3 regions of the Cellulomonas sp. ATA003 genome follow, and region 1 is predicted to be linked to each of the others. Evidence: predicted binding sites of a transcription regulator. Region 1 holds the regulator's gene; each other region holds the start of a gene.
The links. Region 1 encodes LexA, which represses DNA repair genes until DNA is damaged. Its sites were predicted from a motif close to TCGAACANNTGTTCGA; they were not measured.
Positions count from the first base shown of each region.

Region 2: the regulator LexA is predicted to act here: its motif matches at 5,142-5,157, upstream of REH70_RS04820 (DUF222 domain-containing protein).
Region 3: the regulator LexA is predicted to act here: its motif matches at 6,301-6,316, upstream of REH70_RS01675 (DUF222 domain-containing protein).

Region 1 covers NZ_CP133990.1:2,833,958-2,843,431, forward strand. The annotation lists gene REH70_RS14180 (AAA family ATPase) at 1-1,465, shown strand, start outside; gene serA (phosphoglycerate dehydrogenase) at 1,510-2,745, shown strand; gene REH70_RS20770 (DUF5302 domain-containing protein) at 2,666-3,085, opposite strand; partial or broken gene REH70_RS14190 (aldo/keto reductase) at 3,237-4,285, shown strand; gene REH70_RS14195 (AMP-binding protein) at 4,415-6,148, shown strand; gene nrdR (transcriptional regulator NrdR) at 6,156-6,749, opposite strand; gene REH70_RS14205 (LysM peptidoglycan-binding domain-containing protein) at 6,955-7,212, opposite strand; gene lexA (transcriptional repressor LexA) at 7,572-8,279, shown strand; gene REH70_RS14215 (hypothetical protein) at 8,384-8,701, shown strand; partial or broken gene REH70_RS14220 (L-lactate dehydrogenase) at 8,762-9,474, opposite strand, start outside.
Region 2 covers NZ_CP133990.1:962,761-972,234, forward strand. The annotation lists gene REH70_RS04800 (SDR family NAD(P)-dependent oxidoreductase) at 1-385, shown strand, start outside; gene REH70_RS04805 (CueP family metal-binding protein) at 934-1,533, opposite strand; gene REH70_RS04810 (hypothetical protein) at 1,822-2,070, shown strand; gene REH70_RS04815 (aldo/keto reductase) at 2,067-3,041, opposite strand; gene REH70_RS04820 (DUF222 domain-containing protein) at 3,465-4,919, opposite strand; gene REH70_RS04825 (2-dehydropantoate 2-reductase N-terminal domain-containing protein) at 5,539-6,687, shown strand; gene REH70_RS04830 (FAD-dependent oxidoreductase) at 6,772-7,770, shown strand; gene REH70_RS04835 (hypothetical protein) at 7,746-8,012, shown strand; gene sigJ (RNA polymerase sigma factor SigJ) at 8,012-8,914, shown strand; gene kynU (kynureninase) at 9,010-9,474, shown strand, end outside.
Region 3 covers NZ_CP133990.1:316,745-326,218, forward strand. The annotation lists gene REH70_RS01655 (DedA family protein) at 231-893, shown strand; partial or broken gene coaA (type I pantothenate kinase) at 901-1,856, opposite strand; partial or broken gene glmS (glutamine--fructose-6-phosphate transaminase (isomerizing)) at 1,940-3,794, shown strand; gene REH70_RS01670 (holo-ACP synthase) at 3,814-4,173, shown strand; gene REH70_RS01675 (DUF222 domain-containing protein) at 4,438-6,282, opposite strand; gene REH70_RS01680 (LLM class F420-dependent oxidoreductase) at 6,681-7,667, opposite strand; gene REH70_RS01685 (NAD(P)H-hydrate epimerase) at 7,728-8,948, shown strand; gene REH70_RS01690 (NAD(P)H-hydrate dehydratase) at 8,918-9,355, shown strand; gene alr (alanine racemase) at 9,352-9,474, shown strand, end outside.

The sequences.
Region 1 (9,474 bases):
CACCACGATCGCCGACCTGTACCCGGGCATCGAGGTGCGCGGGGACGACGAGGAGGCGGTCGCCGAGGTCAAGGGCCGGGCGCTCATGGCGGGCGTCGTCGCGCGCGCCGTCCGGCAGCGTCAGCGGGTGCCGGCCGAGGCGCAGGAGGTCAAGGTCGAGGGCCGCGTGGTGGTGATCACCCCGCGCGACGTGGCGGACGCGATGGCCCGCGCCCGGCGCAACCACCGGCCGCACAACGTGGCCCGCGTGACGTTCGTGCGCGAGATGCTCGCGAAGCTCGCCGACCAGTACGTGGAGCAGCTCGGCTACCCCGTCCCGGCCGACGAGCGCGGGGAGATCCTCGAGGAGCTGCGCACCACGCGCGAGATCCGGATCGCGCTCAACCTGGCCTGGATGCCGCTGACCCCGCAGCGCCTGGTCGAGGACCTGTACACCAAGCCGCACCGGCTCGCCGCGGCGGCGTCGGAGCTGTCCCGCCGGGACCGGGCGCTGCTCGCGCGCGAGCCCGGTGCCCCGTGGACCGCGGCCGACGTGCCGCTGCTCGACGAGGCCGCCGAGCTGCTGGGCGAGGACGACCAGGCCGCGCGCGCCCAGGCCCGCGCCGACGCCGAGCGGCGCACCGCCGAGGTCGACTACGCGCGCCGGGTGCTCCAGTCGTCGGGGAACGCGGGCCTGGTGTCCGCGGAGCTGCTCGCCGACCGGTTCGCGAGCAGCGGCCCACGGCTGACCACCGCCGAGCGTGCGGCGGCGGACCGCACGTGGACGTACGGGCACGTCGTCGTCGACGAGGCGCAGGAGCTGTCCGCGATGGCGTGGCGCATGCTGCTGCGGCGGGTGCCGACGCGGTCGATGACCATCGTGGGCGACGTCGCCCAGACCACCGCCCGGGCCGGGGCGCGCTCGTGGCGCGGCATGCTCGACCCGGTGCTGCGCAGCTCGTGGCGGATGTCGGAGCTCACGGTGAACTACCGCACGCCCGCCGCCGTGGCGGACGCCGCGCAGAGCGTCGCCCGCGCCGCCGAGCTGCCGGTCAGCACGCTGCGGTCGGCGCGCGAGGTCCCCGGGGCGCTCGCCGTGACCCGGGTCGGGTCGCCGGACGACCTGGTGCAGGGCGTCGTCCGCGGCGCCGCCACCGCCCTCGGCGAGGTCGACGACGTCGCCGACGGCGGCCGGGTCGCGGTGGTCGTCCCGCAGCGCCTGGTCGAGCCCGTCCGGGCCGCGGCCCGGGCGGCAGGTCTCGGCGAGGCGCTGGGCTCCGGCACGGCCGCGCTGGACGCCCCGCTCGTCGTCCTGACCCCGCGCCAGGCGAAGGGCCTCGAGTTCGACGTGGTGGTGCTGGCCGAGCCCGCGGAGGTGCTCGCCGCGAGCGCCGGCGACCTCTACGTGGCGATGACCCGGCCGACCCGCCGGCTGGGGGTGGTCCACCACGAGCCGCTGCCCGAGGGATGGCCGACGTCGGTGTGAGCGGCGCCGCACGACCGTCCGCCAGTCCGAGGGGCGGGACCGGATTGGTCCGGTCCGCGGACACGGCGCACCATAGGGGCGTGCTCCGCGCCCTCCTCCTCGAGAACCTGCATCCCCTCGCCTCGACCATCCTGGCCTCACAGGGGATCGAGGTGACCACCCGGACCGGTGCGCTGGACGAGGACGAGCTCATCGAGGCCCTCGACGGGGTCCACCTGCTCGGCATCCGCTCCAAGACCCAGGTCACCGACCGGGTGGTGGCAGCGGCGCCGGACCTGCTCGCGATCGGCGCCTACTGCATCGGCACGAACCAGATCGACCTCGCCGCCGCCGCGTCGCGCGGGGTCGCGGCGTTCAACGCCCCGTTCTCCAACACGCGTTCGGTCGTGGAGATCGCGCTCGCCGAGATCATCGCCCTCACCCGGCGGCTGACGGTCCTGGACCGCGCGATGCACGACGGGATCTGGGAGAAGTCGGCGACCGGCTCGCACGAGGTGCGCGGTCGCACGCTCGGCATCATCGGGTACGGCAACATCGGCACCCAGCTGTCGGTGCTCGCCGAGAACCTCGGCATGTCGGTGATCTTCTACGACACCGCCGAGAAGCTCGCGCTCGGCAACGCGCGCCGCATGGACAGCCTCGACGAGCTGCTCGAGGCCGCCGACGTCGTGACGCTGCACGTCGACGGGCGCAGCGGGAACGCGGGGCTGTTCGGCGCCGACCAGTTCGCCCGGATGAAGCCCGGCGCGATCTTCCTCAACCTCTCGCGCGGGTTCGTCGTGGACTACGCCGCACTGCGGGACGCCGTGCTCTCCGGGCACGTCGCGGGCGCCGCCGTCGACGTGTTCCCGGTCGAGCCCAAGCGCCGCGGGGACGCGTTCGAGTCCGAGCTGCGCGGCCTGCCCAACGTCATCCTGACCCCCCACACCGGCGGGTCGACCGAGGAGGCGCAGGAGGCGATCGGCCAGTTCGTGTCGAACAAGATGCGCGACTACCTCGCGACCGGCACGACGACGCTGAGCGTCAACCTGCCCAACCTCGCCCTCGACCAGGGCACCGGGATCCAGCGCATCGCGCACCTGCACCGCAACACGCCCGGTGTGCTCGCGGCGGTCAACGCGACCCTGGCCGAGCACGGCGTCAACATCGAGGGCCAGCTGCTGGGGACCCGCGGGGACATCGGCTACGTGGTCACGGACGTCAACTCCGACGTCGCCCCGGACGCCGTCGAGGCGCTGCTCCGCATGCCCCAGACAGTGCGCCTGCGCGTGCTGTCCTGACGCGCGCGGGCCTGAAGCGCGCGCTGCCCTGAAGCGCGCGGGCCGGGGCGGGCACGCGGCCCGACACAGGTCCGGCCCCGCACGCCGTCGGGTGCGGGGCCGGGAGGTGCCGCGCGCGGAGCGCGGGCCGGGCGGGCGGCTCAGGAGGAGCCGGACCGCCGGCGGAAGGTGCGCTGGGACGGTCCGGTCGTCTCCGACCCGTGCACGGAGCCGGTGTTCCCCGACCCTGCGCGGACCGGTGGTTGGCCGCCTTCTTGCGCTCCAGCGCCTCGCGGAACTTCGCCTTCGCGTCCTCGTTCACCGCAGCCGGCGTCGGTGCGTCCTCGTCCTGGTGCGCCACGTGTGCCTCCTGGGTGCGTCACTGCTGCGCCGGGACCGGCGCCCGGGTCCAGGGTGCCCGCCGCCGGGCCGGGCGACAAACGCATCGCCCCGGCGCGTGCCGCCCGGGCGCCAGCCCCTCGGACCGCTGACGGCGGCGTAGCGTGACGCCGGTGCACCGACCGGACCCGCAGCGCCACGACGCCCTCCCGTTCCGCCGCGCCGGCCGGTCCGGCCTGGACCTGCCCGCCGTCTCCCTCGGCCTGTGGCAGAACTTCGGCGCCGGGGACCCGGTGGCGCGCCAGCGCGACGTCGTCCTGCGCGCCGTCGACCGCGGCGTGACCCACCTCGACCTCGCGAACAACTACGGCCCGCCGCCGGGCTGGGCCGAGGAGGGCTTCGGCCGGGTCCTCGCCCGCGACCTGCGGTCGCTGCGGCACGAGCTCGTGGTGTCGACCAAGGCCGGCTACGACATGTGGCCGGGGCCCTCCGGCAGCGGCGGCTCGCGCAAGCACCTCCTCGCGTCCCTGGACCAGTCGCTGCGGCGCCTGGGCCTGGACCACGTCGACGTCTTCTACAGCCACCGCTTCGACCCGACCACCCCGCTCGAGGAGACACTCGGTGCGCTGCGCACCGCCGTCGAGTCCGGCCGGGCCGTGTACGCCGGCATCTCGTCGTACTCGGCACGTCGCACCGCGGAGGCGCTCCGGATCGCCACCGACCTCGGGCTCACGCTCACCCTGCACCAGCCGTCGTACTCGATGCTCAACCGCTGGATCGAGCGTCCGGACGCACAGGCGGGTGACCGGTCCCTGCTGGACGTGCTCGACGACGCCGGCGTGGGGGCGATCGTCTTCTCCCCCTGGCCCAGGGGATGCTGACCGGCAAGTACCTCGACGGCGTCCCCGCCGGCTCCCGGGCCGCACGCGGCGGGTCGCTTCGGCCGGAGTTCCTCACGCCCGAGAACCTCGAGCACGTCCGTGCCGTGGCCGGTCTCGCCGCAGCGCGCGGTCAGACCCTCGCGCAGATGGCGATCGCCTGGGCGCTGCGCGACCGCCGCGTCACCTCGGTGCTGCTGGGCGCGAGCAGCGTCGCGCAGCTGGACGAGAACCTCGCCGCGCTCGAGCGGACCGCCTTCGACGACGACGAGCTCGCCGCCATCGACGAGCACGCGGTGGACGCGGGGGTCAACATCTGGGCGGCTCGGTCCAGCGACCTGTGACGACGCGCCGGGGCCGACCGGCCCCGGGCCTGGGGCCTGGGGCCTGGGCCCGGGCGCACGCCGGGTCGGAGCCACGCGCGACCGGGCTACCCGGCAGTAACCTACGCAACCGTAGGTTAGCCTGACGCCGTGGCCGACCCCCTCGCTGACCGTCCCTGGCTCCGCTCCTACCCCGCCGGTGTCCCGGCCGAGGTCGACGTCCCGGACGAACCGCTGACCGCCGCGCTGGACCGCGCCGCCCGACGTCACGGCGACCGGGTCGCCGTCGACTTCCAGGGACGCACCACCACGTACGGCGAGCTCGCCCGCGAGGTCGACCGCGCCGCCGGCGCCCTGGCCGGCCTCGGGGTGCGCGCGGGCGACCGGGTCGCGATCGCGCTGCCCAACTGCACCGCGCACGTCGTCGCGTTCTACGCGGTCCTGCGCCTGGGCGCCGTCGTGGTCGAGCACAACCCGACGTACACCGCGGAGGAGCTCGCGCACCAGCTCGCCGACTCCGGTGCGGTCGTCGCGATCTGCTGGCAGCGCACCGCGGGCGAGGTGGCACGCATCCGGTCACGGACCGCCGTCCGCACGGTGGTCGCCGTCGACCTCGCCCGCGACCTGCCACCGCTCAAGCGGCTCGCCCTGCGCCTGCCCGTCGCCCGGGCACGCGCCACGCGCGCCCAGCTGCAGGCGCCGGTCCCGGCAGGCTGCCCGGACTGGCACACGCTCGTGCGGCAGGCCGCCCCCGTGCCCGACGACGTCGCGCGGCCTCGCTCCGGCGACACCGCGCTCCTGCAGTACACCGGGGGGACGACGGGGACCCCGAAGGCCGCGGTGCTCACGCACCGCAACCTGGTCGCCAACGCGCTGCAGGGCGCGGCGTGGGCGGGTCTGCGCGACGGCGAGGAGACCGTCTTCGGGATCCTGCCGTTCTTCCACGCCTTCGGTCTGACCCTGTGCCTGACGTTCGCGACCCGCATCGGTGCGACGCTGGTCGCCTTCCCGAAGTTCGACCCGGAGGCGGTCGTCGCCGCGCAGGCGCGCCGCCCGGCGACCTTCCTGCCCGGGGTGGCGCCGATGTTCGACCGCATCGCGACCGTCGCCGAGACGACCGGCGCCGACCTCACGTCGGTGCGGGTCGCGTTCGCCGGGGCGATGCCCGTGCCCGCGTCGACCGCCGCGCGCTGGGAGGCGCTCACCGGCGGCCTGCTCATCGAGGGGTACGGCATGACGGAGACCTCGCCGGTGGCGCTCGGCAACCCGTGCTCGCCCGACCGCCGGCCGGGGACGCTGGGCCTGCCGTTCCCCAGCACCCGCATCCGCGTCGTGGACGTGGACGACCCGACCTGCGACGTCGAGCCGGGCGAGCGTGGCGAGCTGCTCGTCGCCGGCCCGCAGGTCTTCGCCGGCTACTGGAACCGTCCGGAGGAGACCGCCGGATCGCTGCTGCCGGGCGGGTGGCTGCGCACGGGGGACATCGTCGTGGTCGACGACGCCGGGTCGGCGACCCTCGTCGACCGCTCCAAGGAGATGATCATCACCGGCGGCTTCAAGGTGTACCCGTCGCAGGTCGAGGACCACCTGCGGGCGATGCCCGGCGTCGCGGACGCCGCCGTGGTGGGCCTGCCCGGCGGTGAGCTCGGCGAGACGGTCGCGGCCGCCGTGGTGCTCGCCCCCGGCGCCGGCGCCCCGGACCTGGCTGCCGTCCGCGCGTGGTGCGAGCAGCGCCTCGCGCGCTACGCGGTCCCCCGGCGCGTCGACGTCGTCGCCGAGCTGCCCCGGTCCCCCATCGGCAAGGTGCTGCGCCGAGTGGTCCGCGAGCGGCTGCTCGGCCAGGCCCCGGGCGACCCGACCGAGGCCGGCCGGACCGCGAGCTGACGTCCGCTCAGCGGGCGGGCTCGGTCGCCGGCGAGCCGCTGCCGGTCGTGCCGGCGGTGGCGTCCGACGCCCCGTGGGCGGAGCCTGCGTCGTCGGTCACGGGGTCGCCGGAGCCCGCGTCGGACAACGGCGAGCCGGCGTCGACGGCGGACGCCTCGTGCTCGGCGCGGAGCACGGTGATGGCCGCCTCGAAGTCGTCCAGCGAGTCGAACGCCTGGTAGACGCTCGCGAAGCGCAGGTAGGCGACCTCGTCCAGGTCGCGCAGCGGACCGAGGATCGTCAGCCCGATCTCGTACGCGTCCAGCTCGGCACTGCCGGTGCTGCGGATCATCTCCTCGACCCGCTGGGCGAGCAGGGCGAGGTCGTCCTCGGACACCGGACGCCCCTGGCACGCCTTGCGCACGCCGTTGACGATCTTCTCGCGGCTGAAGGGCTCGGTGGCGCCGGACCGCTTGACGACCGACAGGCTCGCGGTCTCCACGGTGGTGAACCGGCGACTGCACTGCGGGCACTGCCGACGCCGGCGGATGGACGACCCGTCGTCGGAGGTCCGGGAGTCGACGACCCGCGAGTCGGCGTGACGGCAGAACGGGCAGTGCACAGCGGCCTCCGGCCCCTCGGAGCGGCCGGGCACCCCGATCCGATTGGTCTGGCATGTGGTGGCTGCGGCCGCTGACACCTATGACAACTGCCGCCCAACCTAGGCGGCGCCCTCCCGGGCCTGCAAGGTGCGCCCGGACCACGGCGCCGACCACACGCGCCCGTCGTGGCCCGGCGATCCGGCCGGCCCGCGCTCCGCGCGCGGGTCAGTCCCCGGCCGGCACCAGGATCTGCTCGCCGGCGACCAGACCGCTGGACGCACGGTTGTTCAGGGTCACCAGGTCGTCGACCGTCTCCCGCACGTCCTCACCCGGAGCCGTGAAGCCGGAGGCGATCGACCACAGCGTCTCGCCGCTGCCCACGGTGTAGGTGTCGACCGCGACGGGCGAGGCCGGGGCGTCGGCGACGGCACGCCCACCGGTGAACACCGCGCCCGCTGCGAGCAGGACCGCGACCGTCCGCACCGCGCGGCGACCGCGCGGTGTCAGGTGGAGCTCGCCCCGCCGGTCGTCGTGGGTGTCATCGTTGCTGCGCTCATCGTCCTGCTCCCTCCGTCGGTCCGGGCCGAACGTCTGTTCGTCGAACGTCTGTACGAATGTCTAGCACGCTTCGCCCGACACGTCGAGACACGATCGAACAGGTGTTTGAAACCCGGCCTCGGCGCTCCTAGGCTTGCGAGCACGCGGACAGCGCACCACGAGCCACCCACACGCCGACCGGGCGCACGGTCGGGGGCTCGGTGACGAGGAGGACTTCGGTGGCAGACGACGGCACGACACCCGGCCCGGACGGCCCCACGGCGGACGCCCAGGACCTCGCCTCCGTGCACGTCCTGCCCGACGGCGGGACGGGCGGCGACGGCCTCACGCCGCGCCAGCGGCTGGTGCTGGACACCATCCGGTCCTCGGTCGAGCAGCGCGGGTACCCGCCGAGCATGCGCGAGATCGGGGAGGTGGTCGGGCTGACCAGCCCCTCGAGCGTCAAACACCAGCTCACCGCGCTCGAGCGCAAGGGCTACCTCCGTCGGGACCCCAACCGGCCGCGCGCCATCGAGGTCGTGCAGCCGGACGACTCGCGTTCGATCTCGGCGTGGCAGGGGCAGCCGGCACCGCAGCCCTACGGCGAGGAGAGCCTCGCCTCGCAGGACTCCGCCCCGGCACCGTCGTACGTGCCCGTCGTCGGTCGGATCGCGGCCGGTGGTCCGATCCTCGCCGACCAGGTGATCGAGGACGTGTTCCCGCTCCCCCGCCAGCTGGTCGGGGACGGCGACCTGTTCCTGCTCAAGGTCGCGGGCGACTCGATGGTCGACGCCGCCATCTGCGACGGGGACTGGGTCGTCGTTCGTCGGCAGCCGGTCGCGGAGAACGGCGAGGTCGTCGCGGCGATGATCGACGGGGAGGCGACCGTCAAGACCTTCAAGCGCACCGACGGCCACGTGTGGCTGATGCCGCACAACGCGGCCTACGCGCCGATCCCCGGCGACCAGGCGCAGGTCCTCGGGCGCGTGGTGAGCGTGCTGCGGAGCCTGTGACCGCAGGCCGACGGGGCCGGTCGCCCTGGCGGCGCGGCGCCGCCGCCGGGTGCGGGACGAGGGCGCCGGCGGCACGCTGGGTCGCCGACGACAGGAGGGACCTCATGCCCGGACCACTGCGCGATCCCGGACCCCGCGCGCTCGACGCGCTGCGCCGAGCCGGTGGGGCGTCGGCGGCGTCCCCGGACGAGCCGGTCGCCCCGGACGAGCCCGACCCGGCCGCTCCGGACCCCGAGGCCGACACCGGTACCCACACCGCCACCCGCACCGACGCCGGCACCGGCACCTTCGCCGACACGGACGGCCGGGCACCGTCGACCGTCGACCGTCGACCGTCGGGCGACGGGACGGACGAGGACGTGCCGGGTGCCGTCAAGCGGCCCCCGGCCCGGACGGCCGATGCGCGTCCCGACCGGTCCTGAGGCGCCGGCGAGGCCGGCGAGGGCACGTCCCTGCCGAGCCTCGTCCGCCCGGCAGCGGGCTCAGAGCCCGAAGCGCCGCGCGACCGCCTGCAGGGCCTCGGCCGAGTGCCGCAGGCTGGCGAGCTCGTCGTCGGACATGGGGACCTCGAGCTGACGCTCCGCGCCGCGGCGACCGACGACGGTCGGCACGGACAGGCAGATGTCGCTGACGCCGTGGTAGCCCTCGAGCAGGCTCGACACGGGCAGCACCCGCCGCTCGTCCTTGAGCACCGCCTCGATGATCCGGGACCCGGCGAGCGCGATGGCGTAGTTCGTCGCGCCCTTGCCCTCGATGATCCGGTAGGCCGAGTCGATGACCTCGCGCGTCATGGACTCGCGCACCTCGGGGTGAGCGGTCCCGCGCTGCGCGACCCGCGCCAGTCCAGCAGCGGCACCCCACCGATCGTGGCCGACGTCCACAGCGGGAACTCGGTGTCACCGTGCTCGCCCGCGATGTACGCGTGGACGTTCTGCACCGCGACGCCGGTGTGGTGGGCGATGAGGTACCGCAGCCGCGACGAGTCGAGCACGGTCCCGGACCCGAACAGCTGCTCGCGCGGCAACCCGGAGATCTTGCCGGCGGCGTAGGTGACGATGTCGACCGGGTTGGTGACCATGACGAAGATGGCGTGCGGCGCGACCTCGACCAGGGCCGGCAGCATCGTCTTGACCAGCGAGATGGTGTTCTCGGCCAGGTCGATGCGGGTCTGACCCGGCTTCTGCTTCGCGCCGGC
Region 2 (9,474 bases), 1.9 Mb from region 1:
GCTCGCCGTCACCCGGGCGGTGCTGCCACGGCTGCGGGCGAGCCGGGGACGGATCGTGTTCGTCTCCTCGGTCAACGGACTGGTGTCGTTCCCATTCACCGGGCTCTACAACGCCTCGAAGTTCGCCCTGGAGGCGACCGCCGACTGCCTGCGCGTCGAGCTCGCACCCTTCGGCGTCCGGGTGGCGCTGATCGAGCCGGGGGTCATCGACACCGACCCCTGGCACACGATGGACGACCTCATCGACACGCTCGAGGCCGCCCTGCCGGACGACCTGCGCGCTCTCTACGCCCGGCACTTCGCGGGGAGCGGAAGCTGGTCGCGAAGCTCCGTGCGGGTGCCGCGCCCCCGGACACCGTCGCCCGCGCGGTGGAGCAGGTCCTGACCGCGCGACGGGTCCGGCCTCGCACCCTCGTGGGCCGTGACGCGCACGCCCTGCGGGCGATGCGGGCCGCGCTGCCCGCGCGCGCGATGGACAGCGTGTGGCTCCACGGGCTCGGGCTCACCCGACCGGCTGATCCTGGCAGCGGGGCCAGCCGCCTCGCTCGGGCGGACGGTCGATCGTCGCGATGACCCGGTGGCCGGTCGCCCATCGCGTCTTGGACCGGCGGGTCACCGATACCGAGCCCGGCCAGGTTGCGATCGGGGACGGGGTCGAGCACCCACCGGACGTGCGGAGGGCGGGTCGCGTGGGTACGCGCGACCCGCCCTGCTTCAGGGGACTTCCTACTTCTTGCGGTTCTTCGCCTTGGCCAGCAGCTCCTTGGCCTTGCGCTGGTTCTCGGGCTTCTGCGCCTCGCGCATGATCATCTGCCCCGCCTTGATGGCGATCCCGCTCTTCACCGCTCTGCCGATGAATCCCATGGTGGTTCCTCCGTCGTGGTCGTGGCTCGGGTCCACGGTAGGACCGCGCGGTCCGGCCCGCACGGTGGATCAGGCGACCCGCAGGGTGGTGATGCAGGTGGCGCCGTCGGCGGTGGTGGAGAAGGCCGCGGTTCCGGTGCGGCCGTCGACGGTGACCTCGATCGAGCCCTCGACGTCGCGGGGCAGCCAGAAGCCGGCGAAGCCGTTGTCGAACGTGGTGGTCGTCTCGTCGACGAGGACCTCGCCGGTGGCGTCGTCGACGATCCGGACGTCGATCTCCTCATCGGGCATCTCACCGCGGCACGTGGTCAGGCTGTGGAAGAAGCAGTCGTGGGTGCCGTCCGCGTACGGCGCGACCGACACGTAGAAGCGGTCGTCGGGGATGTCGAGCACCACCTCGTCGTCGCCCGCGCCGAGCAGGAGCGCGTCGGGGCGCACGGAGGCCATGAGGTCGGTCGGTCGTCGGTCGAGCGGGAGCCGGTCGAGGTGGTCGATGATCGCGGGCGCGTCCATGCCGGTCAGCTCGTACGCGGCGAGCAGGTCACCGGTCGTCCCGGTCGAGACACCGGCAGGATCGAGCGCGTCAGCGGGCGCCGCGCCGGGCCCGGTCGTCGAGCAGCCGGCCAGGATGAGCAGCCCCAGCGTCGCGGCGGCGATCGGTCGTCTCACGGTGGTCTCCCGGTGTTGTGCTGGTGTTGGTGTTGGTGTTGGTGTTGGTGCCGGTGCGGGCGCTGCGACGACGACGTCGTCCACCACCGCGGAGCGGCGGGTGCCGCCCCGGCCCGCACCACGCTAGGTGGGCGGGACGGGTCCGCCCCGGGCCCTTGGACCCAAGAGCTGCCGATGCGTCCACCGTTCACCCGCGCGCCGGATGGCGCTCACCACGCCGGAGGGTCATGGTGGAAGCAGCCGGACCTGAGCAGAGCGCGACGTCGCGCTCACGTCGAGGGGAATCACATGGGGATGACCGCAGACCGGCACACCGGATCGTCGGACAACGCGCCGCCGCAGCCCGCGCCGCCGCACGCGGCGCCGCCCCGCGGGCACGTCAGGCTCGTCTACCACTACCGGGACGGCCACGACTTCACGACCGAGGCGATGCTCCGCGAGGAGGCAGTGGCGTACATGCCGCTGCTGGCGGCCGTCCCGGTCGACGCCGAGCACTACGTGACGTCGTTCGCCGACATCGAGCTGCGCTCGGCCTAGAAGCCGGCGACCGGGTGCGGCTGGTAGGGGCTCTCCAGTCGCTCCACCTCCTCGCCCGTCAGGTCGATCTCGAGCGCCGCAACGGCGTCGTCGAGGTGGCTCGCCTTGCTCGCCCCGATGATCGGTGCGGTGACCGCGGGCACCTGCAGCACCCAGGCGAGAGCCACCTGCGCGCGCGGGATGCCACGGTCGGTGGCGACGGCGGCAACCGCGGCGGCGATCTCGGCGTCGTTGCCCTCGGTCGAGTACAGCGTCTTGCCGAACTCATCGGTTTCCGAGCGCGCCGTGGACGCCTGCCAGTCGCGCGTGAGGCGGCCGCGGGCGAGCGGGCTCCACGGGATGACGCCGATGCCCTCGTCAGCGCATAGCGGCAGCATCTCGCGCTCCTCCTCGCGGTTGAGGAGATTGAGGTGGTCCTGCATGGAGACGAACCGCGTCCAACCGTTCGCGCGCTGCAGGTGCAGGGCCTTGCTGAACTGCCACGCCCACATCGACGACGCGCCGATGTAGCGGGCCTTGCCGGCCTTGACGACGTCGTGCAGCGCCTCGAGGGTCTCCTCGACGGGCGTCGTGGGGTCCCACCGGTGGATCTGGTACAGGTCGACGTAGTCGGTGCCGAGCCGGGTCAGGCTCGCGTCGATCTCGTGCAGGATCGCCCGGCGCGACAGCCCGCCGCCGTTCGGACCGGGACGCATGCGCCCGTGGACCTTGGTCGCCAGCACGACGTCCTCGCGGCGCGTGAAGTCCTTGATCGCGCGTCCGACGATCTCCTCGCTCGATCCGTCCGAGTACACGTTGGCGGTGTCCCAGAACGTGATGCCGAGCTCAACGGCTTTCTTCAGGAGCGGCCGGCTCGCTTCCTCGGTCAAGGTCCACGAGTGGTTGCCGCGGTCCGGCTCGCCGTAGGTCATGCAGCCCAGTGCGATGCGGGACACGTCGAGGCCGGTGCTGCCGAGCTTGGTGTACTCCATGCGTCCTTCTCCGTCGCTTGTCACGGGTGGTCGGGGTAGCGCTGCGAGCGTGCCACGGCGACGAGTCCGAAGCGCGGCGCCGAGCGATTCACGGGACACGACGCGCGCTGAGCCGTCTCCGCCGGACTAGGGTCGCGGAGGCTCGCCACCCACGCCGGGTCCCGTGCCTGCGCGAGCCGGTGCCCTGAGCGGGCGTTGTGGCTGCGCACGAGCCGTGCCTGCGCCCGGGTGCGGGTGGCGCTGCGACCTGCGCCCGCGCCGGGAACTGACCCTGACCAGAGCCGACACCGCAGCCGGGGCCTCAATCGGCACCTTCGACGGCACCTGAGCCGCCACCTCAGCTGCCACCTCAGCCGGTGTCGAACAGCGTCAGGTCACGACAGCCGCTGTCCGATGGCGAGCCGTTCCTCGTCGAGCCGTGCGTCATCGCGCCGGTTCCTGCGGCCGCGCTCGGCACCGTGGCGGCGGGTGCCGTCGCTCCGGGTGGGGTCGTCGCCGTCGCCGCACCCGTGGGCGGACCCGGTGGTCGTGGTCGCTCACCGAGGATGCGTCCCGAGCGGTCACGGATCTCGTAGGTGACGGCAGCGAGCAGCTCGCGACGCCGACGTCGTCCGGTGCCCGGCGGTCGACCTCCGCCGTTCGGTGGTCCTGCCCAGGGGGATCCGTGTCGGAGCCGACGTGGCGGATCACCACGAGGTCGCGCCGGTGGATCTCCTGGTGGTGGAAGCTGCAGACCAGGCCACCGTTGTCGAGGCTGGTGGGGCCGGAGTCCCGGTCCCACCAGCGCAGGTGGTGGATCTGGCACCAGCGAGCCGGCTGGTGGCAGGACGGCCAGATGCACTCTCGATCCCGGGCGATGATCGCCCGTCGCTGCTCTCCGGTGAACAGTCGTTGCGTGCGTCCGAGGTCGACCGGGACGCCGTTCGCGTCGACCGCGATGCGCGTCACGTCGCACTCGCACAGCGCGATCGCGAGCTCGCTCGCGGGAACCGGGGTGCCGTCCTCCCAGGTCGCCGGCGTGCACAACGAGCTCGGGTGCGGCGCAGCCCCGGCGTCCTGCGTGACCTGGGTCGCGTCAGCACTGCCCACGCCTGCGCCCGAACCTGCACCCGCACCCGAACGCGCATCCGCATCCGCATCCGCAGCTGCACCCGAGCCCGCACCCGCGGACGAGGCCGCGGCGCGTTGCCGGTCACGGTGCGCGCGGGCTGCGACCCAGGCCTCCTGGGTCATGATCAGCGACACCTGCGGGGGCACGTGGGCGCCCGGCTTGGTGTCCGCCGCCGCGAGGATGGCCTGCGCCATCGAGTCGAGGGCGTCCGCGGCTCGCTGGCCGCGGTCACGGTCGTCGTCCGCGGCGGGGCGGGGCGTCAGCGCCTCCAGGGCGTGGCGAAGTCGCCGTCCGGCCGCCTGGTCCAGTCGACCCCGCAGGAACGCACCGCGCGGGGTGTCCGACACGTGCAGGAAGCGCTCACGGCGTTGCGCCTGGTGATCGGCTTCGAGGGCGTCCGGGTCGACCGCCGCCGCCCATCGCGACACCGCCCCACCGAAGGCGCCGGCATCGACCTCGCCCGCCAACGCGATCAGCTGCTCCTGTGCGGACGGCGACGACACCGCCTCCTGCTGTGCCGGTGTCCCGGTGGCGGCCAGACCGGCGATCGCCTCGGCGTGCTCGAGGCCGATGCGACCCTGCACGACGGCGTCAGCCACCTGCGGCACGACGGCGAGTCGCTCGGCCTGACGCACCTGCGCGGTGGCGCAGCGGTCGCCGTTCCCCGAGGTCCGCGCGTGCCAGCTCGCGAACGACCGGTCCCCGGATCCCTGCCACGCCCCCGACCGCTGCTCGGCGACGAGCACGGCGGCACGGGTCGCGGTCATCCCGTCCACCACGTGCCCGAGCCCGGCGAGGACTTCTCGCCGGAGCTCTGGTGCCCACGAGTCGGCGTGCGCCGTCAGCGCTCGGAGCCGGGACAGCACAGCCGTCGCCGCCTGGACCTCTGTCAGCGCTGCTGCCCCGGGGAGGTCATCGGCGCGGGATGCCGTTGTGGTCCCGGGTGCGCGTGGAGGTGCGTCTGTGGTCATGGCGCCTCACCTCCACGCTCGAACTGATGTTCGAATCCTATCGCTCGGCACTGACACGCGGGGAGCGCGCGGCCATCTGTGGATGGTCCTCGAGCACCCGGAGTGCGCGACCTCGTGCTCCGCTGCCCGCCGCAGTCGGCGCCACCCACCGCTCGTCGCCGCGCCACCACCTGCCGCGCCGGTGTCGCTGAGCTGCCGCGCCGCTGCCGCCGCGCCACCACCTGCCGCGCCGGTGTGGCCGCGCCGCTTGCCGCCGCGCCCCCGGCGCTGTCGCTGCGCCCCGGCGCTGTCGCTGCGCCGCTACCCGCCGCGCCCATGCGGCAGCGCCCCTGGTCGCTAGCTCGCGACGCCACGCACCACGCACCCCCGCCCCCACCGCCGCGCCCCACGCTCGCCCGTGCGCAACGATGCGGCGGTGCGATTCATCATCATCGGCGCCGGTGCGGTCGGCGGGACCATCGGCGGGCGCCTCCACGAGTCCGGCCACGACATCGTCCTCGTCGCGCGCGGCGCCCACCTCGACGCGCTGCGCGAGCGCGGCCTGGAGCTGCACACCCCCGACGGCGTCGCGAACCTTCCGGTCCCCGCTGTCGCGGGACCGGACGAGCTGACGCTGACCGACGACGACGTCCTCGTCTCGGCGGTCAAGTCGCAGGACACCCCGGCGGTCCTCGACACGTGGGCCCACGTCCCGGTGACCGCCGCGTCGTCCGCCACCGCGGCCACCGCCGCGTCGTCCGGCACCGCGGCGACCGCCGCGCCATCCGCCACGCCGGCGACCGCCGCGCCATCCGCCACGCCGGTGACCGCCACACCGTCCGCCACCCCGGCCACCGCCGCGTCCCCCGGCACCGCAGCGACGCGACTGCCGTTCGTGGTCGCGCAGAACGGCGTCGCGAACGAGGTCGCCGCCCTGCGCGTGTTCCGGCGTGTGTACCCGGTCTGCGTCTGGCTGCCGGCGACCTATCTCGAGCCCGGGACGATCCACGCCGAGGGCGGCCCGTACTCCGGGATGCTCACGGTCGGCCGGCTGGGTGGCCCGCTCGACGACGTCTCGGCGCAGGTCGCCACCGCGCTCGCGGCCAGCCGGTTTCTGGCCCCCGAGGACGCCGACGTCATGCGCTGGAAGCACGGCAAGCTGCTCAGCAACCTGCGCAACGGGCTCGACGCGGCGTGCGGCAACGGTCCGGGCACCGACGAGCTCGGCCGCCGGCTGCGCACCGAGGGGGAGGCGGTGCTCCACGCCGCGGGGATCGCGTTCTCGACGCCGGACGAGGAGCGCGAGCGGCGCGGTGACGCGGTGCAGGTCCGGTCGACCGGCGGGTCGCGTGGCGGCAGCTCGACGTGGCAGAGTCTCGCGCGCGGCACCGGCAGCATCGAGGTGGACTACCTCAACGGCGAGATCGGCCTGCTCGGCCGGCTGCACGGCGTCCCGACGCCGGTGAACGACGCCGTCCAGGCGGCCGCCCACCGCCTCGTCATCGAAGGTCGCCCGCCGCGGTCGGTCGACGTCGCCGAGTTGCGGGCGCTCGTCGCCGAGGCGGAGGCGCGCGCGGGCTCGTGACCCACCTCACAGGGTGACGACCTCACATCCGGTCGGCCTGTCTCGTCAGACGTGACGACCCGCCGTCCACCTCGAGGAGCCGCCATGAGCACGCCCACCCCGCGCCGGACCGTCGTCGTCCTGGGCGCCGGATACGCCGGAGTCCTGTGCGCCAACCGGCTGCGCGCGTCCCTCACCGCCGCCGAGGCCGCCCGGACCCGCGTCCGGCTCGTGAACCCGACCGACGTGTTCTGGGACCGCGTCCGCCTGCACGAGCTCGCGGCCGGCAGCCGGGTGTCGGCGTCCGTTCCGCTGCGGGACGTCCTGCACCCGGACGTCGAGATCGTCGTCGGACGGGCCGAGCGCATCGACGCGTCCCGCCGCCACGTCCACCTGGCGCCGGTCGCTGCCGACCCGGTCGTCCCGTACGACCTGCTCGTCCACGCGGTCGGGAGCGAACCCCACCACGACGTCCCCGGCGCGCACGAGCACACGCACGCGATCGGCTCGTCGGCCGGCGCGACCGCGGCACGGACGGCGCTCGCCTCCGCCGCCCCGGGTGCGCGCGTCGTCGTCGTCGGCGGCGGGCTCACCGGGGTGGAGACCGCGGCCGAGGTGGCGGAGCGGCGCCCGGACGCCGACGTCGTCCTGCTCACGGGCGGCGACCTGGTGCCCACCATGCGCCCCGCGGCGCGCCGATCGGTGGCGCGCCGCCTGCGTCGGCTCGGCGTCACGCTGCGCGAGGGTGTGCGCGTGGATCGCGTCGAGGACCGCCGACTCCTGGCCGACGGGGGCACGACGTCGCCTTCGACGTCGCCCTGTGGGCCGCGTCCTTCCGCGCCCCCGACCTCGCCGCCCGCAGCGGCCTGCGCGTCGACGACCTCGGGCGGCTGCGGGTCGGGGCGGACCTGCGCAGCGTCGACGACCCGGCGATCATCGGCGCGGGTGACGCCGTCCGGCTGCCCGACGACGTCGGCGCTCACCTGCGCATGGGCTGCGCCGCCGCGCTGCCACTCGGCGGTGCCGCGGCCGCGACCGTGCTCGCCGTCCTGCGTGGGCAGGAGCCGCCGGCCGCGTCCGTGGGCTACCTCGTGCAGTGCCTGAGCCTGGGGCGGCCGGCGGGGTACGTGCAGGTGGTCCGGGCCGACGACGTCCCCCGTCGTCTCGCCCTGTCGGGCCGGGCAGGCGCCGTGGTCAAGGAGGCGATCTGCCGGATGGCCGGGGAAGCCCCGGCCACCGAGAGCGTGCACCCGGGCCGGTACCGGTCGCCGCGGGGACCCGTCGCGCGGCCGGCCCGGTCGGACCCCGCGCCCGCGCCCGCGCCCGCGGCCAGGGTGGGCGCCTGATGTTCGCGCCGGGCAGCGTGGGGTACCGGCACCTGTTCGGCGTCGCGTACCGGGTGCTCGGGTCGGTGCACGACGCGGAGGACGCCGTCCAGGAGGGGTTCGCCCGGTGGCAGGCGCTGACGCCGGCGGAGCGGGACGCCGTCCGGGAGCCGTTGGCGTGGCTGACCCGGGTGGTCGGTCGGGTGTGCCTCGACGTGCTGGGGTCGGCGCGCTCGCGGCGCGAGGCCGGCGCCGGGATCTGGCTGCCCGAGCCCCTGATCGGGTCGGTCGGCGCCGTCGCGCACGGCTCGGCGGCACCGGTCGACCCGGCCGACGCGGTGAGCATGGACGAGTCGGTGACCCTCGCCCTGCTGGTCGCGATGGAGCAGCTCACGCCGGCGGAACGCGTGAGCCTGATCCTCCACGACGTGTTCGGCGTGCCGTTCGCCGAGGTCGCCGAGGTGGTGGCCCGGACGCCCGAGGCGTGCCGACAGCTGGCGACCTCGGCGCGGCGCCGCCTCCGGTCGGGGCCGCGCGAGACGGTCGCCGGACCGGCTCGGGACGCCGTCGTCACCGCCTTCGCGCGGGCGTGCGCGGCCGGTGACCTCGAGGGGCTCGTGGCGGTGCTCGACCCGGACGTCGTCTCGCGCGCGGACGGCGGGGTGCACATCCGTGCGGCGCGTCGACCCGTCGTGGGAGCGGCGGCGGTCGCGCAGTACCTCCTCGGCGTGACCGCCCGGCAGCAGCGGCACAGCGCGGACCTGCGGCCGTCGGTCGAGCCGGTCAACGGTCGGACGGGCGTCGTCGTGCGGGACCGCGACGCGGTCGTCGCCGTGGTCGACCTCGCGGTGGGCGACGACGGCCGCATCCGCGAGATCGCGATGGTGGTGGACCCGGACAAGCTGACGCAGACCGAGGCATGACGTCGGGCCGCTGCCGACGCCGGGCACGCCGCCCCGCGCGCCGCCACCCGCCGTCGTCGGCGAGGATGAGGCGCCCGCACCCACCCAGGAGACCCGTGACCGCCACGCCGCACGTCGGCACCGACTGGCTCGCCCGCGCGGACGAGCTGGATCGGACCGACCCGCTCGCCGCCGTGCGCGACGAGTTCCTGCTCGACGCCGCCCCGGACGTCGTCTCCTACCTCGACGGCAACTCCCTGGGCCGACCGCTGCGGGCGACGGCGGACCGGATGGCCGAGTTCGTCGGCGGCCAGTGGGCCGGACGCCTCATCCGCGGCTGGACGGACGGGTGGATGCAGTGGCCCGAGACGGTCGGTGACGAGCTCGGCCGCGTCGCGCTCGGCGCCGCCCCCGGGCAGACCGTGGTCGCCGACTCCACGACCGTGCTGTTCTACAAGCTCGTCCGTGCGGCCGTGGACGCCGCCCCACCCGGCCGCGACGAGATCGTGTGCGACACCGACAACTTCCCGACCGACCGCTACGTCATCGAGGGCATCGCCGCCGAGCGCGGGATGACGGTC
Region 3 (9,474 bases), 1.6 Mb from region 1:
CCCGGGATCCACCCCGAGGCGGATGCCGAGCGCTCCGGCGGCGCGTGAGGATGGGTTCGCCCCGTCGCCGGACCGGTCGGGGTGAACGTCCGGCCAACCCGGGGCCAACCAGGGAAAACCCTGATGACCGCGGGTGGCACCCGTCCCTAGGCTGGCGGTCGTGCGCAGGCGATCTGCGCACCCGGCCCGCCGGACGCCGACACCAGGAGCTGATGACACGTGCTGGAGGAGTGGCTCCTCGCGCTCGCGGCGTCCCCCTGGTCTACGCCGCCATGTACCTGTTCGCGACGATCGACGGGTTCTTCCCACCGGTCCCCAGCGAGTCGGTCGTCATCGCGCTGGCCGCGGTCGCGATGGCGACGGGTGAGCCGAACCTCTGGCTCGTGATGGCGGTCGCAGCCGCCGGTGCGTTCACCGGCGACCAGGTCGCCTACGCGATCGGTCGCCGGGTCAAGGTGCGCAGCACCCGGCTGCTGCGCAGCCGCCGGGCACAGCGCACCCTGGACTGGGCCGAGCTCGCCCTGGCCAGCCGGGGGGCCTCGTTCATCATCGGCGCCCGCTACATCCCCGTCGGGCGGGTCGCGGTCAACATGACGGCCGGCGCGGTCGGCTACCCGCGCGGCCGGTTCACCGGGCTGACCGCGCTCGCGGCCGTCTCGTGGGCGCTGTACTCGACGGCGATCGGGGTCGGCGCCGGGGCCTGGCTGCACGACCGGCCGATGGTGGCCGTCGTCGTCGGGGTCGTCGGCGGGGTCGTCATCGGGCTCGTCGTGGACTGGGCCATCGGGCGGGCGCAGGGGCGCCCACGGCTGCGTGCCCGGGTGAGCTCGCCCCCGGTCACCGTGCGCCGTGAGCCGGCCGCTGCCCTGGTCGCACCGGCCCGCGACGTCTGACCAGCCGTCAGACCTTGCGCAGCCGGGCGCGCTGCACGGCGTGGTCCGCGCCCTTGGTCAGAACCAGGGTCGCGCGGCTGCGGGTGGGCAGGATGTTCTGCACGAGGTTCGGTGCGTTGATGGAGTCCCAGATCATCTCCGCCCGGGCCACCGCCTCGTCGTCGCTGAGGTCGGCGTAGCGGCGGAAGTACGACTCCGGCCGGGAGAACGCCGTCCGGCGCAGCGACAGGAACCGGTCCACGTACCACTGGCGCACGTCGGACGTGCGCGCGTCGACGTAGATGGAGAAGTCGAAGAAGTCACTCACGGTCAGGCTCGACGCGCCCTCGACGGTGGGGCGCGACGGCTGCAGCACGTTGAGGCCCTCGACGATGAGGACGTCCGGGCGGCGCACGACGACCTCGCCGCCGGGCACGATGTCGTAGCGGAGGTGGTCGTAGACCGGAGCGGTCACCTCGGGCCGGCCCGCCTTGACCTTGGACAGGAACCGCACCAGCGCGCGGCGGTCGTAGGACTCCGGGAACCCCTTGCGGTCCATGAGGCCGCGCCGCTCCAGCTCGGCGTTGGGGTACAGGAAGCCGTCGGTCGTCACGAGCTCAACCCGGGGGTCTGCGGCCAGCGCGCCATGAGCTCGCGCAGCAGGCGTGCGGTGGTGGACTTGCCCACCGCGACCGAGCCGGCCACCCCGATGACGAAGGGCGTCCCTCCGGAGTCCTCGCCGAGGAAGGTCGTCGACGCCCGGTGCAGGTGCCGGGTCGCCTCGACGTAGAGCGTGAGCAGCCGCGACAGCGGGCGGTACACCGCGTCGACCTCGGCGAGGTCGATGGGGTCACCGAGCCCGCGCAGGTGCTCGACGTCCGCGTCGGTCAGCGGCAGCGGCGTCGACCCCGACAGTCGCGTCCACGCCTCCCGGTCGAGCTCCACGTAGGGGGTGGACGGGGTGAGGTCGACGGGGGCTGGCACGGGGCAATCTTGCCCGACGGTTCACCCGCCCGCGGCCCGTGATCAGCGGGGGCGCCCCATGGTCGCCGGTAGAGTTCGGGCCCATGTGCGGAATCGTCGGGTACGTCGGTACCCAGCAGGCCAGCGGCCGTCCCCTCGAGGTCGTCATGGAGGGACTGCGGCGTCTGGAGTACCGCGGCTACGACTCGGCCGGGGTCGCGCTCGTGTCGCCCGACGGTGGTCTGAGCACCGCGAAGAAGGCCGGCAAGCTGGCGAACCTCGTCGGTGAGCTCACCGCGACCCCGCTGCCGGCGGCGACGGCGGCGATCGGCCACACGCGGTGGGCGACCCACGGCGCCCCGAACGACCTCAACGCGCACCCGCACGTCGCGGGTCCGGTCGCCGTCATCCACAACGGCATCGTCGAGAACTTCGCCCAGCTCAAGGCGGAGCTGCTGGCGGACGGCGTCGAGTTCGTCTCCCAGACCGACACCGAGGTCGCCGCCCACCTGCTCGCCCGCGCGTACGCCGAGGCCGGTGACCTGTCCGCCGCGATGTGCGCCGTCGCGCGGCGCCTCGAGGGCACCTTCACGCTGCTCGCGGTCCACGCGGACGTGCCCGACGTCGTCGTCGGTGCGCGCCACGACTCCCCGCTGGTGGTCGGCCTCGGGGAGGGAGAACTTCCTCGGCAGCGACGTCGCCGCGTTCATCGCCCACACCCGCGAGGCGCTCGAGCTCGGCCAGGACCAGGTCGTGACCCTCGGCCCGGGCGACGTCCAGGTCACCGACTTCTTCGGGGTGCCCGCCCAGGCGCACCGGTACACGGTCGACTGGGACACGGCCGCCGCGGAGAAGGGTGGCTTCGCGTCGTTCATGGACAAGGAGATCCACGACCAGCCGCAGGCCGTCGCGGACACCCTGCTCGGCCGCACCGACATCGACGGCAAGCTCGTGCTCGACGACCTGCGCATCGACGAGTCGGTGCTGCGGTCGATCGACAAGATCGTCGTCATCGCCTGTGGGACCGCCGCCTACGCCGGGCACGTGGCCAAGTACGCCATCGAGCACTGGTGCCGCATCCCGGTCGAGGTCGAGCTCGCGCACGAGTTCCGGTACCGCGACCCGGTCGTGGGCCCGCGCACGCTGGTCGTGGCGATCTCCCAGTCGGGGGAGACCATGGACACGCTCATGGCGGTGCGGCACGCCCGCGAGCAGGGCGCCAAGGTGCTCGCCATCTGCAACACCCACGGGTCGACCATCCCGCGCGAGTCCGACGCCGTCCTGTACACGCACGCCGGCCCGGAGATCGCGGTCGCGTCGACCAAGGCGTTCCTGTCGCAGATCACCGCCGCCTACCTCCTGGGGCTCTACCTCGCCCAGCTGCGCGGCAACAAGTTCCCGGACGAGATCGCCGAGACGTTCGACCAGCTGCGCGCCATGCCCGAGCGCATCCAGACCGTGCTGGACCGTGCCGACCAGGTCCGCAAGGCGGCTCGTGCGATGGCAGACGTCCCGTCGGTGCTCTTCCTCGGGCGGCATGTCGGCTTCCCGGTCGCGCTCGAAGGTGCGTTGAAGCTCAAGGAGCTCGCGTACATCCACGCCGAGGGCTTCGCCGCCGGTGAGCTCAAGCACGGGCCGATCGCCCTGATCGACGAGGGGCAGCCCGTCTTCGTGATCGTCCCGTCGCCGCGGGGTCGCGACTCGCTGCACTCCAAGGTGATCTCCAACATCCAGGAGATCCGGGCGCGCGGGGCGCGGACGTTCGTCATCGCCGAGGACGGCGACGACGCCGTCACCCCGTACGCCGACGAGGTCTTCTACGTCCCGCAGTGCCCGACGCTGCTGTCGCCGCTGCTCGCGACCGTCCCTCTGCAGGTGTTCGCGTGCGAGCTCGCGACGGCTCGCGGGCTCGACGTGGACCAGCCGCGCAACCTGGCGAAGTCGGTCACCGTCGAGTGACGACCGGCGGGCGACCGACGTGATCATCGGGGTCGGGATCGACGTCGTTGACGTCGGTCGCTTCATGGCGACCATCGAGCGGGTGCCGGCGCTCCGGGACCGCCTGTTCACGCCGGACGAGCGCGAGCTGCCGCCCGCGTCGCTCGCCGCGCGGTTCGCCGCCAAGGAGGCGATCGCGAAGGCGCTCGGCGCCCCTGCCGGGATGAGCTGGCAGGACGCGACCGTGCGCCGGACGGTCGGTGCCCAGCCGGTCGTCGAGGTGACGGGCACCGTCGCCGCGCGCGCCGACGAGCTCGGTGTGGCGCGTTTCCACCTGTCGATCTCGCACGACGCCGGCATCGCGTCCGCCGTGGCGATCGCGGAGGGTGACCCGGCGTAGCTCCCGCACGCCGCACGTGGCGAGCGCGAGGAGGCCGCTGCCTCCCCGCCGTATCGGACCCGCCGGTGCGGGCCGGATCCTGGCTGACGTCGGCGCGCCCCGTGCGGCGGCAGGCGGGACTCCGTCGCGTGGCCGTGCGCACCGCCGTCGCACCCCGTCCCGCGAGCCCCTCGGCACGTCTCCCGCTCATGTCAGCCGTGCCTCGACGGGGAGCTCGGCACTCGGGCGCCGGCAAACGGGTCAGTCGTCCACGTGGCGTCCAGTTCATCGTTCGCCTCTTCGCCCCGGGACCGCCGACCGCCCCGTGGGTCGGCTGCGCCCGACGACGGGCCGTCGCTCGTCGGGTCGCCGGGTCGTCGTCGGTGGACGCGGTACCGCCACGTCGGTCGGCCGCGCTAGCGGGCTGACCCGCGCTGCGTCGCACCCTGTGCCGGGTGGCCCGGCGCCGCCGAGGGACGGATCCTCCACGGCCGGAGAGGGGGCGTCGGGTGTGGGGTGGTGGCGCTCCCGCGGCGGCGCGGCGCCGGGGTGCGTGCCGACGTCTCGTCCGGTGCGGTCGCGGAACCGGTAGGTGGCCCGGGCGAGTGGTCCGGGCGGTGCGGTGCCCGGTGATCGACCCGGCGGTGACGTCGCCGTTGCGGTGCCGGGGGCGCGGGTGATGACCAGGTCGCGCCGGTGGGTCTCGTGGTGGTGGAACCCGCACATGAGGATGCCGTTGTCGGCGGAGGTGGGGCCGTTGTCGCGGTCCCACCAGGTGATGTGGTGGATCTGGCACCACCGCGCCGGTGCGTGGCAGGAGGGCCATCCGCACTCGCGGTCGCGGGCGATGATCACCTTGCGCAGCTGCCCGGTGAACAGCCGCTGCGACCGGCCCAGGTCCAGGGGCGTGCCGTCGGCGTCGATGACGGCGCGGGTGAGGTCGCAGTCGCACATCGCCGCCGCGAGCTCGCTGACCGGGACGGGGGTGCCGTCCTCCAGCGTCGCCGCCGGGTAGGCCACCGGTTCGGTGCGGGCCACGGGGCCACCGGCCGCGTCGCCGGCTGAGTCGCCGGCGACGGGCCCCACGCCACCAGCGCCTGCGCGCATGCCCGTGGCAACGCGGGCGCCCGTGCGTGCCTTATTCACGGTGCTGGCACCGGCTGCGCGGCGTCGCCGGTCGCGTTCGGACCGGGCGGCCACCCAGGTGTCCGGGGTGAGGATCATGGTGATCTGCGGCGGGACGTGCCCGCCGGGCTTGGTGCCCGGGTCGGCCAGCACGTGCTCGGCCATGTCTGTCAGCGCGTCCGCGCGCCGCTGCCCGGGGTCACGGTCGTCGTCCTCCGCCGGCCGCGGCGACAGCGCCTCCAACGCCAGGGCGACCTTGTGTCCGGCGATCGGGTCCAGGCGCCCCTTGAGGAACGTCCCGGTCGAGGACTGGGACAGGTGCAGGTACCGCTCGCACCGCTCCGCCTGGTGCTGACGGTCGAACCCGTCGGGGTCCACCCCCGCTACCCACTGGTCCACGGTGACCTGGAACGTGCCCGCGTCCTGGCGCTCGGCGACCTCGACCAGGGCCCTCTGCACCGCCGGGTCGGCGATCAGCGCACGTTGGGTCGGCGTCCCGGTCGCCGCGACCTTCCCGAGCACCGCGGCGTGCCCGGCCGTGATCCGCCCGTCGACCACCGCCGCGGCCGCCACAGGGGCCGCGTCGAGCTGCTCCGCCTGCCGGACCTGCGCCCCGGCAGCTCGCGCACCCGCGCCCGACGTGCGTCCCCGTGCTGCCTCGTAGGACCGGTCGCCCGCTCCCCGCCATACCCCGGCGTCCCGGTCAGCCACCAGGACGGCTCCGCGGACCACGCTGAGGCCGTCGATGGCTCGGTCCAGGTCCGCCAGCAACGCCGACCGGTCCCCGGGTGACCACCCGGCTGCCTCACCGACCTGGCTCGTCAGTGCCGTCATCGCGGCCACGATCGCCCGCCCGGAGGCCAGGGCGGCCGTCGCGCCAGCCGTCGACGGAGCCCCGGACCCAGCGGGGGCGGCAGGCGGTCCCGCGGTGGCCGTCGTCGCGCCCGGAGCGGGCGCCGCCGACGAGGCGGCCACGCGCGTGGCGAGCATCGACTCGATCGCCATCGCCGCCACCTCCGCGCTTCGAACGTTTGTTCGAAGTCTACCGGGGCCCTCTGACATCGTGGGGTGCCGGGAAAAGGCTGTGGACAGCGAACACTCCGAGCGAGCTGGGTCTTCTCCTCGCCTGACAGCACCCGTACGGGCTTGTCCGCGTCGTCCCCGGAGAGCAGGACCCGGCGCCGTGCGACCGGGCGCCCCTGGTGAGGTCGCACGTTCCGCAGAACCGGCGCGCGGGGGCAGGCATCCGGGGCGAGGCCGGGGCAGGTCCGCAAGACCGCGGCGTTCGATCCGCCGTCGGCCCCGGCTAGTCCCGGCATCAGCCCCGCGACCGAACCGGCCCGCAGTCGGCTCCGCCGACCCCGCCCCGGCCCACCGTCACACGGACCCGCCCCCCGCCCCCGTCACCGCAGCGCCGGGACGACCTGGCTCTCGAACAGCTCGATGCCGGACCGGTCGTACGCGGCCTCGGCGAAGTACGTGATCGCGTACGTCATCCCCAGGCCCTGCAGCTCGGTCAGCTTCTCGACGATCTGCTCCGGCGTCCCGACGAGCGGGCCGTTGCGGAACTCCTCGAGCACCCCGTCGGCCTTGGCCGGCACGGTCTGGCGGTAGTGGTCGTGGACCCACGCCAGGCGGTCCTGGACCTCGGCCTCGTTCTCGCCGATGACCACGTTGTAGTTGGCGGACCGGACGATCTCGCCGAAGTCCCGCCCGAGCGTCTCGCAGTGCCCGCGCAGCACCTCGGACTTGTGCGTGAACGTCTCGGGGTCGCCGGCGAAGTTCGTGTACGCCGCGTGCTGCGCCGCGATCCGCAGTGTCTTCTTCTCGCCGCCCCCGGCGATCCACAGCGGCGGGCCGTCGGTCTGCAGCGGCAGCGGCGACAGCTGCGCGCCGTCGACCTGGTAGAAGCGGCCGTCGAGCGACGCCACGCCCGTGCTCCACAGCTGGCGGAAGATCTGCACGCCCTCGTCCAGCGCGGCGATGCGGTCCCCGGCGGACGGGAACCCGTAGCCGTAGGCGCGCCACTCGTGCTCGTACCAGCCGGCGCCGATGCCCATCTCGACGCGCCCGCCGCTGATGACGTCCGCGGTGGCCGCGACCTTCGCGAGGTACGCGGGGTTCCGGTACGCCATGCAGGTGCACATCTGACCGAGCCGGACGCGCCGCGTGCTCGCGGCGTACGCGTTGATGAGGCTCCACGCCTCGTGCGTCGCCTCGCCGTTGGGCTCGGGGACGGCGTGGAAGTGGTCGTAGACCCAGATCGACTCCCACGCGTCGCCGTCGTCGGCGTGCTGCGCCAGACCGTTCATCACCGCCCAGTGCTCGCTCGCGTCGATGCCGGTGAGGTCCTGCCGCCAGCCCTGGGGGATGAAGAGTCCGAATCGCATGCGCCGGACCCTAACCGCGGCCGGTGGCCGGCGCGCGCCCGTGCACCGAGGATGAGACGCGTGATCCTGGGGTACACCGCGCAGCAGGTCAGGGACGCCGAGGAGCCGCTGCTCGCGGCCGGTCCGGAGGGTGCGCTCATGGCGCAGGCGGCGTTCGGCCTCGCCGTCCGCGTCTGCCGGCTGCTGCGCGAGCGCCGCGGCGGCGTCCGGGGCGCGTCGGTCGTGGCCCTCGTCGGCCCGGGGTCGAACGGCGGGGACGCGCTGCACGCGGGCGCCGAGCTCGCCCGTCGTGGCGTCGCGGTCGTCGCCGTGACGACGTCGTCGGCCGTGCACGGCCCGGGTCTCGCCGCGCTGCGGGCCGCGGGCGGCCGGGTCCTCACCGTGGTCGACGACGGCGCGGGCCGCCGGGTCTGGGTGGGTGACGCCCTCGCGGAGGCGGTCGCCGCCGACGTCGTCCTCGACGGGCTCCTCGGCATCGGCGCGCACGGTGCGCCGCGCGGGGTGGCCGGCGAGCTCGTCACGCTCCTCGCCGAGCTCCTGGCCGACGACGCCGCCCCCGGCGCCCCGGACGTCGTCGCGGTCGACGTCCCCAGCGGCATCGGCGTCGGCGACGGCGCCCGATCCGGCCCGGTCCTGCCCGCCGACCTCACGGTCACGTTCGGGGCGGTCAAGGCCGGCCTCCTGCTGCCGCCGGCGACCGGCGCCGCCGGGGACGTCGACCTCGTCGACATCGGCCTCGACCTGAGCCCCACGCCGCCGACCGTGGCCCGCCTCGAGCCGCACGACGTCGCGGACCTGTGGCCGGTGCCCGGAGCGGGCGCGCACAAGTACACACGCGGCGTCGTCGGCGTCGTCGCCGGGACCTCGGTCTACCCGGGAGCGGCCGTCCTCGCGGTCAGCGCGGCGGTGCTCGCCGGGGCCGGGATGGTGCGGTATCTCGGCCCCGAGCGGGTGGCCGACGCGGTGCTCGCCGCGCGCCCCGAGGTCGTCACCGGTGGCGGGCGCGTGCAGGCGTGGGTGCTCGGCCCCGGCGTCGACCCGGACGACGCCGAGCAGGCCGGACGCGTCCGGGACGCGCTGGCCGCCGCGCTGCGCGACGACCTGCCCGCCGTCGTCGACGCCGGTGCGCTCCGCCTCCTGCCCGACCGCGTCCCGCCGTCGGTCGTCCTGACGCCGCACGCCGGGGAGCTCGCGACGCTCCTCACGGCGCGGGGGAGTCCGTCGACCGCGGAGACGTCGACGCCGAGCCGTTGCGCTGGGCGCGCCGCGCGCACGAGCTGACCGGTGCCACCGTGCTGCTCAAGGGGCCGACGACGCTCGTCGTCGGTGCTGGCGGGTCGGTGTGGAGCCAGGCCGACGCACCGGCGTGGCTCGCGACGGCCGGGGCCGGGGACGTCCTCGCCGGGGTCCTCGGGACCCTGCTCGCCGGCCGGTCGGCCGACGTCGCCGCCGACCCGGCGCTCGCCGCCGCGCTCGCGGCCGCCGCCGCGCTGCTGCACGGCCTCGCGGCGCACCGGTCCGGTCCCGGTGGCCCCGTGCACGCGCTCGCGGTGGCCCACGCGGTGCCGGGCACGGTCGCGGCCCTGCTGGGCGGCGCAGGGACGGCCGTGCCGGGGCCGCACGCGCTGCCCGCGGTGCCGCCGGGCGCACGGGGCCAGGACCTCCCGGTGGGACACTGGCGCGCGTGAGCTCCTACCCCGCCCGCGCCGTCGTCGACCTCGGTGCGATCCGGTCCAACGTCCGCGCGCTCGCGGACCACGCGCCGACCGCCGCGGTCATGGCCGTGGTCAAGGCGGACGGGTACGGG